DNA from 3 places in the Methylobacterium sp. E-041 genome. Region 3 is predicted to be linked to each of the others. Evidence: riboswitches for the same ligand, from Rfam matches in the RefSeq annotation. Region 3 holds a riboswitch; each other region holds the start of a gene.
The links. Region 3 has a riboswitch for cobalamin ahead of MKK70_RS17035 (CbtB-domain containing protein). Riboswitches for the same ligand answer to the same signal wherever they lie in the genome.
Positions count from the first base shown of each region.

Region 1: another riboswitch for cobalamin. It lies ahead of MKK70_RS13180 (TonB-dependent receptor); the one in region 3 lies ahead of MKK70_RS17035 (CbtB-domain containing protein).
Region 2: another riboswitch for cobalamin. It lies ahead of MKK70_RS27565 (TonB-dependent receptor); the one in region 3 lies ahead of MKK70_RS17035 (CbtB-domain containing protein).

Region 1 covers NZ_JAKSYQ010000143.1:578-5,616, forward strand. Annotated here, with positions in the region: partial or broken gene MKK70_RS13165 (cupin domain-containing protein) at 1-101, shown strand, start outside; gene MKK70_RS13170 (hypothetical protein) at 177-530, opposite strand; gene MKK70_RS13175 (DUF2778 domain-containing protein) at 892-2,046, shown strand; cobalamin riboswitch at 2,115-2,329, shown strand; gene MKK70_RS13180 (TonB-dependent receptor) at 2,448-4,601, shown strand; gene MKK70_RS13185 (hypothetical protein) at 4,705-5,039, shown strand, end outside.
Region 2 covers NZ_JAKSYQ010000292.1:116,603-121,641, forward strand. Annotated here, with positions in the region: gene MKK70_RS27555 (site-specific tyrosine recombinase XerD) at 1-258, shown strand, start outside; gene MKK70_RS27560 (App1 family protein) at 320-1,555, shown strand; cobalamin riboswitch at 1,640-1,848, shown strand; gene MKK70_RS27565 (TonB-dependent receptor) at 2,184-4,355, shown strand; gene MKK70_RS27570 (PepSY domain-containing protein) at 4,357-5,039, shown strand, end outside.
Region 3 covers NZ_JAKSYQ010000181.1:14,916-19,954, forward strand. Annotated here, with positions in the region: gene MKK70_RS17020 (cobyric acid synthase) at 1-1,402, opposite strand, end outside; gene cobO (cob(I)yrinic acid a,c-diamide adenosyltransferase) at 1,437-2,039, opposite strand; gene cobU (bifunctional adenosylcobinamide kinase/adenosylcobinamide-phosphate guanylyltransferase) at 2,036-2,563, opposite strand; cobalamin riboswitch at 2,631-2,912, shown strand; gene MKK70_RS17035 (CbtB-domain containing protein) at 2,949-3,125, shown strand; gene MKK70_RS17040 (CbtA family protein) at 3,148-3,897, shown strand; gene MKK70_RS17045 (DUF1636 family protein) at 3,890-4,258, shown strand; gene cobW (cobalamin biosynthesis protein CobW) at 4,277-5,039, shown strand, end outside.

The DNA of each region.
Region 1 (5,039 bases), on a different contig from region 3:
CCAATCCCGGCAGGATCCCGCTCGAGCTGATCGAGGTCCAGGTCGGCTCCTATACCGGCGAGGACGACATCATCCGCGTCGAGGACGTCTACGGGCGGTGACGCGCCGGCGCGCCCGGCAGATGCATCCGATCCTCTGAACGACCCGGCCGCCGTCGGCGCGGAAATTGCCGGCGCTCAGTTGCGCAGCATCGCGATCCAGGACGAGACCGGGTCGACGACGTAGGCGGCGACCGAGGCCGCCCAGGCGCGGGCACGGGCCGGGAGCGAGCGGGCATCGCGTCCGGCCTCGACGTCGCGGGCGGCCATCAGCGCCGCGACGACGGCGTCCTCGCGCTCCTTGCATTCGTCGAGGGCGTTGCGCTGCGAGCCGGCGCGCCCCTGGGCCGGCGGCTGGTGCGCATAGGCTTCCCGCACGCAGTCGCGCCACGCCTGCTCCAGCGCCGCCGGGTCGGCCGCCCGCGGCGCCTGCGCAGCCGCGCAGGGCAGGGCGTTCAGGGACAGGAGGACAGCGAGGACGGGCATCCGCATGCGCGACGGTATCGCCGATTCGGGGCCGGCTCGGCAAGAACGAAGCGGCAACACGTTCGCGTGCATGCGCATGCCCCCGCTTATCCCCGCGCCGCGCGGGTCGAGCGGGTCGAGCGAGACGCTGCCGATCATCGCCGCGCCGGCGCACGGGTCTCGCGGGTTTTCGCGCGCGATCCGCACGCGTCGGCCGGCGGCTTAGGGGCGGATTAACCAAACGCGCGCCCAATACGGATCAGTCGCAGTTCTCTCGATCCCCGCACGGCCGACCCCATCGGCCGGCCCGCCGCCCGCCGATCCGTCGCGGGCGCGGGCCGGACGCTGCGCGGCTGCGGGCACCGGGTCGCCTTCGAGTCGAGTCCGCATGCCTCATCACCCGCGCTCCTCCTGCGGCCTCACGCGTCCCGCCCGCCGCCGGCGGGCACGCCGCCACCCGATCCTTCGCAACACGCTCGCCGCCCTGCTCTGCCTCGTCACCCTTGAGGGCGTGCCGCCGGGCGGCGGGACCGAGCCGGTGCCGCAGGTCGCGAGCCTCCAGGCCCGCAGCACCGGGTCGACCGCCCTCGCCGCCCTGTTCGATCCCCGGCCGATGCTGGGCCCGGAGGCCGGCGCGGACCGTCAGGGCGCGCCCCTCGGCGCCGCGCTCACCCCGCCCGAGCCGCGTTTCGCCCCGCCGGTCGCGACGCTCGCGGCCGCCGAGCCGCGTTCGACGGAAGCCGCGCCCCCGGTGCAGACCGGCCGGCAGGCCCAGGTCGTGGAGCAGGTGCGGGCCCTGCGGGCAAACCAGGTCTTACGGGACACGCAGGTCCTGCGGGTTACCCAGGTCCTGCGGGACACCGAGGTCGTGCGGCAGGCCCAGATCGTGCCGCTGCCGGTCGCCCGCCCGGCGGACCTGATCGCCGCCCCCGTGCCGCAGCGCCTCGCCCTGCGCCGCGCTCCGCGCCGGGTGCCCGAGGCGGTCCCGGCGCCCACCGCCGAGACGCCGTCGTTCTTCGAGGAGCTGTTCGCCGCGCGGAAGGATTCGGGCCCGGCTTTGGCCTACGCCGCCCTCGAGAGCCCCGGGCTGGAGCGGTCGCGCGGCCGCCTGTTCCCCGGCCCCGACGCGGGCGCCGGCACGGCGATCTACGACATCACCGCCCGCACCGTCCGCCTGCCGAACGGCGAGGTGCTGGAAGCCCATTCCGGCCTCGGCGCCAGCATGGACCATCCCGACTTCGTGCACCTGCGGATGCGCGGCTCGACCCCGCCGGGCACCTACGACCTCACCGAGCGCGAGGCTTTGTTCCACGGCGTGCGGGCGATCCGCCTCAACCCGGTGGGCGGCGCCGCCGCGATCCACGGCCGCGACGGGCTGCTGGCCCACACCTACATGCTCGGGCCGAGCGGCGCCTCGAACGGCTGCGTGTCCTTCCGCAACTACGACCGCTTCCTGCAGGCGTTCCTGCGCGGCGAGATCCGCCGCCTCGTCGTGGTGACCGGCCGCGGCGACGGCCCGGCCCGCTTCGCCGCGAGCCGCTGACGCCGTCACCGATCGGCCACACCCGGCGACGGCGTCCGAAAGCCGGATTGACGGGCCGGCGGCGCCCGACGCAACCTGCACGCGACGGTTCCTCATCGAGGATCAAAAGGGAACGCGGTGAGGGGAGGGCCCGACGGGGCCTTGCCCGAAGCCGCGGCTGCCCCCGCAACTGTAAGCGGCGAGCCTTCCACCACTGGACGTCACTGGATGCGCCGCATCCGGGAAGACGGTGGCGGGCGATGACCCGCGAGCCAGGAGACCTGCCGTCAGTCGTGGTCACACGCGAAGCGCGTCGGGCGGGGTGTTCCGGCGGGTGTCGAAGCCCCCGGCCGTCCGACGGACGGAGCGGTGGATCGGCCTCGTTCGCGGTGACGTGCCACGTCCGCGTCGCCCGAGGTCCCGTGTCCGCGTCCCAGTCCCCGCCCGTCTTCCGAACGCCAACCCTGCTCGCTCTCGCCTGCGCCGCCGCCCTCTCGGGCCCGGCCGCGCTGGCGCGCCCCGCCGCCGGGGAGGCCGAGGCGAACCTCGCCGAGATCTCCGTGACGGCCGACGATCCCAGGCCCGCCGCCGGGGCGGCGGCGAGCGCCGGCTACGTCGGCGGCACCATCGGCGCCGGCGGGGCGCTTCGGACGGTGGATGCGGCGAGCGCCGGCATCGTTTCCGGCGCCGAGATCAACAGCCGCCCGATCACGCGGCCGGGCGAGGTGCTCGAATCCGTGCCCGGCCTGATCGTCACCCAGCATTCGGGGGAGGGCAAGGCCAACCAGTTCTTCCTGCGCGGCTTCAACCTCGACCACGGCACCGACATCGCGATCGAGGTCGACGGGATGCCGGTGAACATGCGCACGCACGCGCACGGCCAGGGCTACGCCGACATCAACTTCCTGATCCCCGAGCTCGTCGGCGCGGTGGCGTTCCACAAGGGGCCGTACTTCGTCCGCGACGGCGACTTCGCCTCGGCCGGCTCGGTACGGATCGACTACCTCGACACCGTCGCCAAGAACGTCGCGCTGACCGCGTTCGGCAGCTTCGGCTACGCGCGGGCGCTGACCATCGCCTCGGCCCCCCTCGGCCAGGGCAACCTGCTCGTGGCGGGCGAGGCGCAGGTCTACGACGGCCCGTGGGACGTGCCGGATGCGCTGCGCAAGGTGAACGGCGTGGTGCGCTACAGCCAGGGCACGGCGCTCGACGGGTTCTCGGTCACCGGCATGGCCTATGCCAGCCGCTGGACCGCGACCAACCAGATCGCATCGCGCGCGGTGTCGGAGGGGATCATCGGCCGCTTCGGCACCCTGAACCCGACCGACGGCGGCGACAGCAGCCGGTTCTCGCTCTCGGGCCGCTGGAGCATGACCGACGACACCGGCGTCACGCGGGCCTCGGCCTACGTCATCCGCTCGCAGCTCAACCTGTTCAACGACTTCACCTACTTCCTCAACGATCCGGTCAACGGAGACCAGTTCCACCAGCTCGACCAGCGCATCCTCGGCGGCGGCGAGGTGAGCCACGTCTTCCAAGGCGACCTGTTCGGGCATCCGATGGAGAACGAGATCGGGGTGCAGACCCGCACCGACGCGATCCGCGTCGGGCTGTTCAACACCGCGAACCGCCAGTTCCGCACGGGCGTCCTCGACGACCGGGTGCTGGAGGCGAGCGGGGCGTTCTACGTCGACAACCGCGTGCGCTGGACCGACTGGCTGCGCACCAGCGTCGGCTTCCGGGCCGACGGCTACTACGGCGACGTGGTCTCCGACACGGCGGCCAATTCCGGCAAGGCACGGGACGGCATCGTCAACCCGAAGCTCGGGCTGGTGCTGGGGCCGTGGTTCGACACCGAGCTCTACGTGAACTACGGCGGCGGCTTCCACTCGAACGACGTGCGCGGCGTGACCGCGACGGTCGACCCGGCGAGCCCCCTCTTCAACATCGCGCGCTCGCCCTTCCTCGTGCCCTCGACCGGCTACGAGGTCGGCATCCGCAACCGCTCGATCGCCGGGCTGGAGACGGCATTGGCCCTGTTCCGCCTCGATTTCGCGTCGGAGAACCTGTTCCAGGGCGACACCGGCACGACGGAGCCGAGCCGGCCGAGCCGCCGCTTCGGCATCGAGTGGACCAACCGCTACGCGGTGACGCCGTGGCTGAGGCTGGAGGGGGACCTCACCGTCACCAATGCCCGCTTCTCCGACGTCGACCCGGTCGGCAACCGCATCCCCGAGGCGCCGACCACGATCGCGTCGGCCGGGTTCACCTTCGGCGAGGGCCTCGGCTGGTTCGGCGCGATGCGGCTGCGCTACTTCGGCCCGCGCCCGCTGATCGAGGACAATTCCGTGCGCTCGAAGCCGACGGCGCTGCTCAACGGCCGCGTCGGCTACCATTTCGACAACGGCCTCAGCCTGTCGCTCGACGTGCTGAACCTGACAAACGCCAAGTCGGACCAGATCACCTACTACTATATCTCGCGCCTGCCGGGCGAACCGGCCGACGGCGTCGCCGACCGGCACTTCCACCCGGTCGAGCCCACCGCCGTGCGGCTGACGCTGGCCGGGCGGTTCTGAGCGGCGGCCCTCGATCCGAGCGGCAGGCCCGGCGAAAACGGCCTCGCACGGTTCTGCCGCATTGACGGGGTGGCGGCCGGCGCCCTAGGCGTGGGACATGCGCATGTGGCGGCCAGATTGGCGGGTCTGCCGCGCGGTCATCGCCGTGACCGCGCTCTACGCGCTCGCCCTGCAGGCCGTCCTCGGCGGGATGACGGGCGTGCGCACCCTCGACCCGGCGCACGCGCTCTGCCTGCAGGAATCCGGCGCGGACGGGCAGGGCCCGGCCGACGCGCCCCATCACGGCGACCACCTGGCATGCTGCACGGCCGCGCAGGCGATGCCGATGGCGGACGTGCCGGTTCCGGCGGCCGTCGCGGTCGCCCGGTCCGCTCCCCCGGCCGTCGACGTTCCGTGGCGTCCCGTCCTCGCCGCCGCCGCCCGCGCTCCGCCGGGCAT
Region 2 (5,039 bases), on a different contig from region 3:
AAGGCGGCGGCGGAGGCCGCGAGCCTGCGCGCCGACAAGGTCAGCCCGCACGTGCTGCGCCACGCCTTCGCCAGCCATCTGCTGCACAACGGCGCCGACCTGCGGATCGTGCAGGAGCTGCTCGGCCACGCCGACATCTCGACGACGCAGATCTACACGCACGTCCTCGACGACCGCCTGAAGAGCATGGTCCGCGACCTGCATCCGCTGATGGACGAGCCCTCCGGCCCCGACGGCGCACCGGAGGTGCAGCCGTGAGGGCTCCGATCCGCCGCTTGCGGCGTTGACCGGCTCAGGCGACGGAAGCGGGCGATCGGCGATGGGAGTGCGTTTGCGGCGTTGGAGGAAGGGCGCGGTCCGGGCGCTGAAGCTCGTCGCCCGCCCGGTCCGCCGGGCGCAGGGGCGCGGCGGCATCGTCATTGAGCCCTATCGCGGCTACGGCTCCGCCGACGAGATCTTCCTGATCGGCCGCATCTTCCGCCAGTCCCACCCCGGTACGGCACCGGGCGACGAGAGCCTGCGCGCGCAGCTGCGGGACATCACCCGGCGGATCGCGCGGCGGGCGCTGAAGGACGCCGCCGTCACCGCCCGCTTCGGCGGCGCGCAGGCGCGGGTCCAGACCGACCGCGACGGCTACTTCCGCGTCCATCTCAGCCCGGAGGCGTTGCCCGCGGGCGACCATGGCTGGCACGACGTCGACCTCACGCTCGAGGCGGAGCTGCCGGTGCGGGCGCGGGGGCAGGTGTTCGTGCCGCCGGGCGCCACCGGCTGCGTCGTCGTCAGCGACATCGACGACACGGTGATGCGCACGGGCGTCGCCAACAAGGCCAAGATGCTGTGGCGGCTGTTCGTGGAGGATGCCGAGAACCGCGTCGCCTTCCCCGGCGTCGCCGCGCTCTACCGGGCCCTCTACGTCGGCCCGGACGGCATCGAGGCCAACCCGATGCTCTACGTCTCGCGCGCGCCGTGGGGCCTGTACGAGATGCTGTCGGAGTTCTTCACGATCCACGGCATCCCGGTGGGCCCGATCCTGTTCCTGCGCGAATGGGGCCTGTCGTGGAAGCACCCCCTCCCCCGCCGGGCGGAGGATCACAAGCGCGCCCTGATCGTCCACATGCTGTCGCTGTATCGCGACCTGCCCTTCGTGCTGATCGGCGACAGCGGGCAGCACGATCCGGAGGTCTACGGCCGGATCGTCGCCGACCATCCCGGCCGGGTGAAGGCGGTCTACATCCGCAACGTGTCGCGGGACGCCGACCGCATACGCGAGATCGAGGCGCTGGCGCAGGTCGTCGCGGCCGCCGGGAGCCACCTCGTCATCGCCGCCGACAGCACCGCCATCGCCCGGCACGCGGCGAGCCTCGGCCTGATCGCACTGGGCGCGGTCGCCCTGGTGGCGGACGAGCACGCGGCCGGCGGCGAGCCGGCGGAGCTGACCGCGGAGACCGCCCTGCCGGGCGACCTCGGCTCCGTCCTCGGCGGCGCCGGAGGAACCTTGCCGCCGAGCGTCGTCGTCGAGGCGTCGGCGCAGGACGGATCGCATGTCTCGACCTAGCGCCACCGTGCGCGCCGTCGCTGTCGCCGCCGGGTCACACTTCACAGGAGCGTGATTCCGGCCGTTGACTCTTCGGGACCGCGGAAGCCACTTGGCGGGGACGGTTCCCCTCGGGGATCAAAAGGGAACGCGGTGAGGACGAGGCTCCGAGAAGCCTTTCCGATGCCGCGGCTGCCCCCGCAACTGTAAGCGGCGAGCCTCCATCAACACGTCACTGGGTCACGGCGCCTGGGAAGACGATGAGGGGCAGCGACCCGCGAGCCAGGAGACCTGCCGTCAGTCGTGGTCACACGCGAAACGCGTCGGGCGGGGTGCCTCGACGGGTGTCGAGACGCATGGGCCCGCGCGGCGCATGCGGGGCGGCCTCGTTCGCGGTGACGTGCCACCACACGCGTCCGCACGTCCCTTCCATGCCCTTGCCGACCGCGAGACCCGCGCCGAACGACGCACAGGAAGCCGCCCGGCATCCGTGCGCCGGCGGCCGAGCCGCGTTCGGCCGATCGCCTAATTGTAACATTGTTACATTCGATGTAGATCGAGGGTCGGGCAGGCCGTCGCGTCGCGCCGATAGAGCCGAATCCGATCCATGCTCGTTCTTCTGCAAACCGCTCGTTCCCTCGGGCGCGCGATGCGCTGCCCGCTCCTCGCCGGCACGGCGCTCGTCATCCTCGCTCCGCCGCGAGAGGCCGGCGCCCAGCCGGTCGCCGGCGAATCGGCGAGCGTCGTGCTCGACACCCTCACGGTCGCGGGCGACGGCGTCGGCTTGAGCCGCACCGCGCCGGTCGGCCTCAACCTGCGCACGCCCGACCGCGGCGCGAGCCGCCTCGGCCTCACGCCGCTGGAGACCCCCGGCAGCGTCGACGTCATCTCCGGCGAGACCGCGCGGCTGCGCGGCCAGGACACGATCGCGGACGCCGTGACGCAGAACGCCACCGGCATCACCACCATCGCCTCGCCGGGCAACGGCAACGGCGCCTTCACCAGCCGCGGGTTCTCGGGGCCGAACTCGATCCAGCAGCTCTACGACGGCACGCGGCTGTTCGTCGGCGCCAACACGGTGACCTTCCCGTTCGACACCTGGAACGTCGAGCGCATCGAGGTGCTGCGCGGGCCGGCCTCCGTGCTCTACGGCGACGGGGCGATCGGCGGCGTCATCAACGTGGTGACGAAGAAGCCGACCTTCACGCCCATCAACGTGGTGCGGGCCGGCGTCGGATCGGACGGCATCGCGCGGCTCGCCCTCGATTCCGGCGGCCCGATCGGCGACGCGGTGGCCTATCGCCTTAACGTCAGCGGCAACCGCGCCGGCGGCTGGATCAGCCCGGACGGCGACTTCCGCAACCTCGCGGTCTCGGGCGCGATCCTGCTCCAGGCCACGCCCGACCTCGCCTTCACCCTGAGCCACGACCTCGGCTATCAGGAGCCGGCGCGCTACTGGGGCACGCCGCTGGTCGACGGGCGCATCCCGGATTTCATCCGGTTCAAGAACTACAACGTCCGCGACGCCAAGATCACCTGGGCGGACAACTGGACCCAGCTCAAGACGGAGTGGACGCCCACCGCCGACATCACGGTGCGCAACACCGCCTACCGGCTGCAGAGCCGGCGCCACTGGCTCGACGTCGAGACCTACAGCTTCAACCGATCGACGCGATTGGTCGACCGGAGCGACTACACCGAAATCTACCACCAGCAGGAACAGGTCGGGAACCGGTTCGACGCCGCGTTCAAGGGCACGCTGTTCGGCTTCCGCAACGAGTTCCTGGCCGGCTTCGACGTGAACCACATCGACTTCCGGCACATCAACAACTTCTCGACCGTCGGATCGGGCCTCGTCACCAGCGTTCCGCTGACGGATTACGACCCGGGCTCGTTCCCGCTGAACGGCCGCGCCAGCCCGGCCTACGCGACGAGCACCGACCAGGCCTCGGTCTTCGCCGAGGACCGGCTGATCCTCACCGACCAGCTCTCGTTCCTGTCCGGCGTCCGGTTCGATGCCTCGACCCTGCAGCGCGAGAACCTGATGAGCAACGCGCAGTTCGAGAAGTCCTTCCAGGGCCTCGGCTACCGCTTCGGGCTGGTGTTCAACCCGACGCCGGACACCGCGCTCTATGCGCAGGTCGCCACCGCCACGGACCCGGTGAACAGCCTGATCACGCTGTCGCAATCGCTGGCCGGCTTCAAGCTCTCCACCGGCGAGCAGGTCGAGCTCGGCGCCAAGGGCGTATTCTGGGACGGCCGAGGCGAGTGGACGCTCGCCGGCTACCGCATCGTCAAGGACAACCTGATCTCGGCGGTGCCGGGCCAGCCGAACGTCTCGACGCAGGTCGGCCGGCAATCCTCCTACGGGGTCGAGGCGGCGCTCTCGCTGCAGGTCACGCCGCTCTGGCGGGTCGACGCGAACCTCGCCCTGCTGCACGCGCAGTACGATTCCTTCGACCAGGCCGTGAACGGCGCGACGATTTCGTACGCCGGCAACCGGCCGATCGACGTGCCCGAGCGGGTCGCCAACCTCTGGCTCAACTACGCCTTCGCGCCGACCTGGGAAGCACGGGTCGGGTTCCAGTACGTCGGCGAGGTGTTCAGCGATTTCGGCAACACCGCGCGACGCCCGGCCTACGGGCTGGTCAACCTCGGCCTCGACCATCAGGTCACGCCGGCCTCGCGCCTGTCCTTCCGCGTCTTCAACCTGTTCGACAAGGTCTACGCGATCAGCGGAAACGCGGTGGACGGGGTCGGCACAAACTGGCTCCTCGGGCGCCCGCGCTCGTTCGAGGTCGCCTTCACGACGGCGTTCTGAGATGGCCTCCGCGGCGCGCATGCTCGCCAAGCTCGCTAAGCTCGGCAAGACGGGGAAGCGGTGGCTGCATCTCGGCCATCGCTGGCTCGGCATCGTCACGGGGCTGTTCTTCGCGACGTGGTTCGTGAGCGGCGTGGTGATGATGTACGTCGCCTACCCGTCGCTGACCGAGCCCGAGCGCCGAGCCGGGCTGCCCGCGATCGCCTGGGACGCGGTGCGGGTCTCGCCGGACGCGGCATTGGCCGACGAGCCCGGCTTTCCCCGGGCGCTGAGCCTGTCGATGCGGGGGGCCGAGCCGGTCTACCGGGTCGCGCGTTGGGACGGGTCCCGCCGCGCCGTCTCCGCGGTCGACGGCCGGGCGATCGGCCCCGCGTCACCGGACGAGGCCCTCGCCATCGCCGGCCACGATCCGCGCAGCCTGCGCCCGGCCTACCGCGACACGCTCGCCTACGATCTGTGGACGGTGCATCAGCGCTACGATGCAGTGCGCCCGCTCCACCGCATCGCGCTCGGCGATGCGGACGGCACCGAGCTCTACGTCTCGCAGCCGACCGGTGCCGTGGTGCTCGACACCACGGCGCACGAGCGGTTCTGGAACTGGTTCGGCGCCGTCCCGCACTGGCTCTACGTCGCGCCGCTGCGGGCGCAGGCCGCGCTGTGGCGCACGGTGATTGTGTGGGTCTC
Region 3 (5,039 bases):
CATGCTGCTCGAGATGCGCCGCAAGGGCATCGAGCACCCGCTCGATGCCAGCCTCGTAGGAGGCGCCGTCGGATCGTGCGCCGAGGCGGGCGAGCCATGCGGCACGCTGGCGGTCGTCGGCGAACAGGCCGTGGACGTAGGTGCCGGACACCAGGCCGTCGGCGGAGACCGCACCGTCGGCGCGCCCGTCGGCGAGGCGCAGCAGCGGCCGTTCCGCGTCGGCGCCGGTGGTGTCGCCGACATGCATCTCGTAGCCGGTGAACGGCATGCCGTCGGGCAGGCTGGTGCCGGAGACGGCTTCCAGCCGCTTCAACGGCGTCATCACCGTGTCGACGGCGAGCAGCCCGAGGCCGGGCACGGTCCGCGCCTCGCCCTCGATGCCGTCCGGATCGGACAGCGTCCGCCCGAGCATCTGGTATCCGCCGCACAGGCCGAGCACCCGGCCGCCGCGGCGTAGATGCGCATGCAGGTCCACGTCCCAGCCCTGCGCCCGGACGAATTCGAGATCGTCGATCGTGGTCTTCGAGCCCGGCAGCAGCACCAGGGCGGCATCGCCCGGGATCGCCTCGCCCGGGCGGACCAGCACCACCTCCACCGCGGGCTCGGCCCGCAGCGGGTCGAGGTCGTCGAAGTTGGCGATCCGCGGAAACACCGGCACCGCGATGCGCGTCGCCGCCGGGCCGGCGGACCCGACGAGGCCGAGCACGTCCTCGGCCGGCAGGCGCGCCGCCTCGGGAAAGTGCGGGATCAGGCCGAGGCTGGCCCAGCCGGTGTGGCGCGCGATCAGGTCCATGCCGTCTGAGAACAGGCTCGGGTCGCCGCGGAAGCGGTTGACCAGGAAGCCGACGATCATCGCGGCGTCGTCGGGATCGATCACCGCCTTGGTGCCGACGAGGCTGGCGATGACCCCGCCGCGGTCGATGTCGCCGAGCAGCACCACCGGCGTATCCGTCGCGCGGGCGAACCCCATGTTGGCGATGTCGCCGGCACGCAGGTTGACCTCGGATGCCGAGCCCGCACCCTCGACGAGAATCAGGTCGGCCTGCGTCCTCAGGCGGTCGAAGCTGTCGAGCACCGCCTCCAGCAGGCGCGGCTTCCACGCCTGGTAGTCGCGCGCCTTCACCGTCGCGACCATGCGGCCCTGCACCACCACCTGGGCGCCGACCTCGGTCTGGGGCTTGAGCAGCACCGGGTTCATGTGGATCGACGGCGCGACGCCGGCCGCCCGCGCCTGCAGCGCCTGCGCCCGCCCGATCTCGCCGCCATCCGCTGTGACGGCGGCGTTGTTCGACATGTTCTGCGGCTTGAACGGGCGCACCCGAAGCCCGCGTCGGGTGAAGACGCGCGCGAGCCCGGCAACGATCAGCGACTTGCCGACGTCCGAGCCGGTGCCCTGGATCATTAGGCTTCGGGTCACGGCTGAAGGGACCATTCCATCAAAACTCGATCCCCTCCTGCGCCTTCACGCCGGCCGCGAAGTGGTGCTTCACGCTGCCCATCTCAGTGACGAGGTCGGCGGCCTCGATTAGCGCCGACCTGGCGTTGCGGCCGGTGACGACGACGTGCAGGTCCGGGCGACGGCTTTTCAGGGTGGCCACCACCGCATCGAGATCGAGGTAGTCGTAGCGCAGCGCGATGTTGAGCTCGTCGAGGATCAGGAGACGGAGGCTCGGGTCGGCCATCAGGTCGGTCGCCCGGTTCCAGGCGTTGAGGCAGGCGGCGATGTCGCGGGCCTTGTCCTGCGTCTCCCAAGTGAAGCCTTCGCCCATCGCGTGCCACGCGACCCGGTCGCCGAACGTCCTCAGCGCATGTGCCTCGCCGGTGTCCCACGCGCCCTTGATGAACTGCACCACGCCGACCCGGTGTCCGCGGCCCAGCATGCGCAGCGCCAGGCCCAGCGCCGCCGTGGTCTTGCCCTTGCCGGGTCCGGTGTTGACGATGAGCAGGCCCTTCTCGATCGTCTTGGCTGCGACCTCGGCGTCCTGCACCGCCTTGCGCTTCTCCATCTTCTCGCGATGGCGTTCGGCGTCGTCGGTCATGGCGTTCCCTGCGGTTTGATGACGAGCGGCAGCCCGGCGACCGCCAGGACGACGCGGTCGCACTCGGCCGCGAGGCTCTGGTGGAGGCGTCCGGCCGCATCGCGGAAGCGGCGGGCGAGCGCATTGTCGGGCACGATCCCGAGGCCGACCTCGTTCGACACGAGGACGAGCGGCCCGCGCGCTTCCCGGCAGGCACTGCGGAGCGCCGCCGTCTCGGCGTCGAGGTCGGCATCGGCAAGCAGCAGGTTCGTCAGCCATAAGGTCAGGCAATCGACCAGCACCGGCCCCGGCGCCTCGGCGATCGCGGCGGCCAGGGCGGTCGGCACGTCCCGAGTGATCCAGTCGCCGGAGCGCCGCGCTCTGTGGAGGGCGATGCGCGCGCGCATCTCGTCGTCCCAGGCCTGTGCCGTGGCGAGGTAGAGCCACGGGCCCGGCACCGCCTCGATCAACCTCTCGGCGTAGGCGCTCTTGCCCGAGCGCGCACCGCCGAGCACGAGGGTCGTCCGAGGCGCGGCCTGCTGCATGGCTGGAACCCATGCCCCAACCCCTGTGCGCCCGTCAAAGCCTCCGTTGTGCGGGGAGACCGGACAGGCTATGGCTGGACGCGACGGTGCCCCGGAGACGGGGTGAAAAGGGAATGCGGTGAGGGGAAACCCGATGCCGCGGCTGCCCCCGCAACTGTAAGCGGCCAGGGTCCCCACGGCGATCCGGGCTTCGTTGAACCGACCTGTCCAAGATGGGACTGCGTTGCGGATCGAAGCCTGGAACGCCGTGGGAGCCCTCAGCTCCTGCCCTCGGCCACCGATGTTTCGGGAAGGCGGCAGGCGCTGCGATCCGCGAGCCAGGAGACCTGCCGTCCCCCGCGCTTTCTCGAACGCCGCCGGCGGGGCGGCCGGAGATGTTGTCGACATGACCACCCAGACCCTCACCCAGACCGGCACCCGCGCGAACGAGGGCTTCGTCGCCATCGTCGCCGCCGCCATGCTCGGCCTCGGGCTCGTGTTCCTCGCCGGCTTCTCGCCGGCCTCGGCACTGCACAACGCGGCGCACGACTTCCGGCACACGCAGAACTTCCCCTGCCATTGACCGCCTGAACCCAGGCGTTCCCATGCTCATCCGGCTCCTGTCAGCGGCGCTCGCCGCCGGCTTCCTCGCGGCCGTCCTCGTGACGGGGCTCGAGCTCGCGCTCACCTCGCCGCTGATCATCGCCGCCGAGCGCTACGAGACCCAGGCCGCTCCCGGCGCCGCCGCCTCGGCGGCCCCGCTGGTCGGGCGCCCGCCGATCGTGCTCGCCCATGCCGGGCACGACCACGACACCAAGGCCGAGCCGGAATGGCAGCCGGCCGCCGGCCTGCCGCGCATACTGTTCACCGGGCTCGCGACCCTCGTCGGCGGGATCGGCTACGCCCTGCTCCTCGGCGCGGTGATGCTGGCCACCGGCCGCGAGCCGTCGCCCGAGCGCGGGCTCGCCTTCGCGGTCGCCGGCTTCCTCGCAGTGGCGCTCGCGCCGGCTCTGGGCCTGCCGCCCGAGCTGCCCGGCAGCGAGGCGGCCCCGCTGGCCGCCCGCCAGGTCTGGTGGGTGATGACGGCGTCGGCCACCGCGATGGGGATCTATCTCATCGCGATCCGCCGGGTGCCGATCACCATCCTCGGCGGAATCGTGCTCATCGTCGCTCCGCATCTGGCCGGTGCGCCGGAGGTGGCGGCGACGCCGTCCGAGCTTCCCGCCGGCCTCGCCGCGCAGTTCGCCGCGCGCTCGCTCGCCATCGCCTTCGTGTTTTGGGCGGTGATCGGCTTGGCCTTCGGGCGCGCCTGGCAGACCTTCGGCCCGAAGGCCGCGGCAGGCGCCCGTGGCTGACACGATCCTCTACGTCTGCACCACCTGCCGGATGGAGAGCGATGCGCCGGACGGCCCGCGCGCGGGCGCCCGCCTCTTCGACGCGTTGCATGCGCTTCCCGCCCCCGACGGCGTGACGATCGAAGCGGTCGAGTGCCTGTCGGTCTGCAAGCGGCCCTGCACCGTCGCCGTGGCCGCGGAGGATCGCTGGACCTACGTCTACGGCGACCTCGACCCGGAGGAATCCGCACGCATCATCCTCGACGGCGTCGGCCTCTACGCCGGCACGCCCGACGGGATCGTGCCGTGGAAGCAGAGGCCGCAGGAATTCCGCAAGGGCGTCGTCGCCCGCATCCCCCCGTTTCCGCCGCGCGCGGCCTGAGCCATCGGCGAGATCCCCATGAGCATCGTCCAGAAGATCCCCTGCACCATCGTCACCGGCTTCCTCGGGGCTGGCAAGACGACGCTGGTGCGCCACGTGGTCGAGAATGCCGGCGGGCGCCGGCTCGCGATCCTCGTCAACGAGTTCGGCGACATCGGCTTCGACAAGTCGTTCCTCGCCGCCTGCGGCATCGAGGGCTGCACCGAGGATTCGATCGTCGAGCTTCCCAACGGCTGCATCTGCTGCACCGTCGCGGACGACTTCGTGCCGGCGATGACGGCTCTTCTCGATCGCCCGAACCCGCCCGAGCACATCCTGATCGAGACGTCCGGCCTCGCCCTGCCCAAGCCCCTAGTCCAGGCGTTCCAGTGGCCGGCGATCCGCTCGCGGGTGACCGTCGACGGCGTCGTCGCGGTCGTGGACGGGCCGGCGGTCGCCTCGGGCGCCTTCGCCGAGGACCCCGAGGCTCTGGCCAACCAGCGCGCCGCCGATACGGCGGTGGACCACGACAACCCGCTCGAGGAGGTGTTCGAGGACCAACTCCTCTGCGCCGACCTCGTCGTGCTCAACAAGGCGGATCTTCTCGACGCCGCCGGCCTCGCGCAGGTGCGGGCCGAGGTGGAGCGCCAGCTTCCCCGCGCGGTGAAGGTGGTCGAGACAGCCCACGGCAAGATCGACCCGCGGGTGCTGCTCGGCCTCCAGGCCGCCGCCGAGGACGACCTCGACGCGCGCCCCTCGCATCACGGCGCGGGCGAGGATCACGACCACGACGACTTCGAGA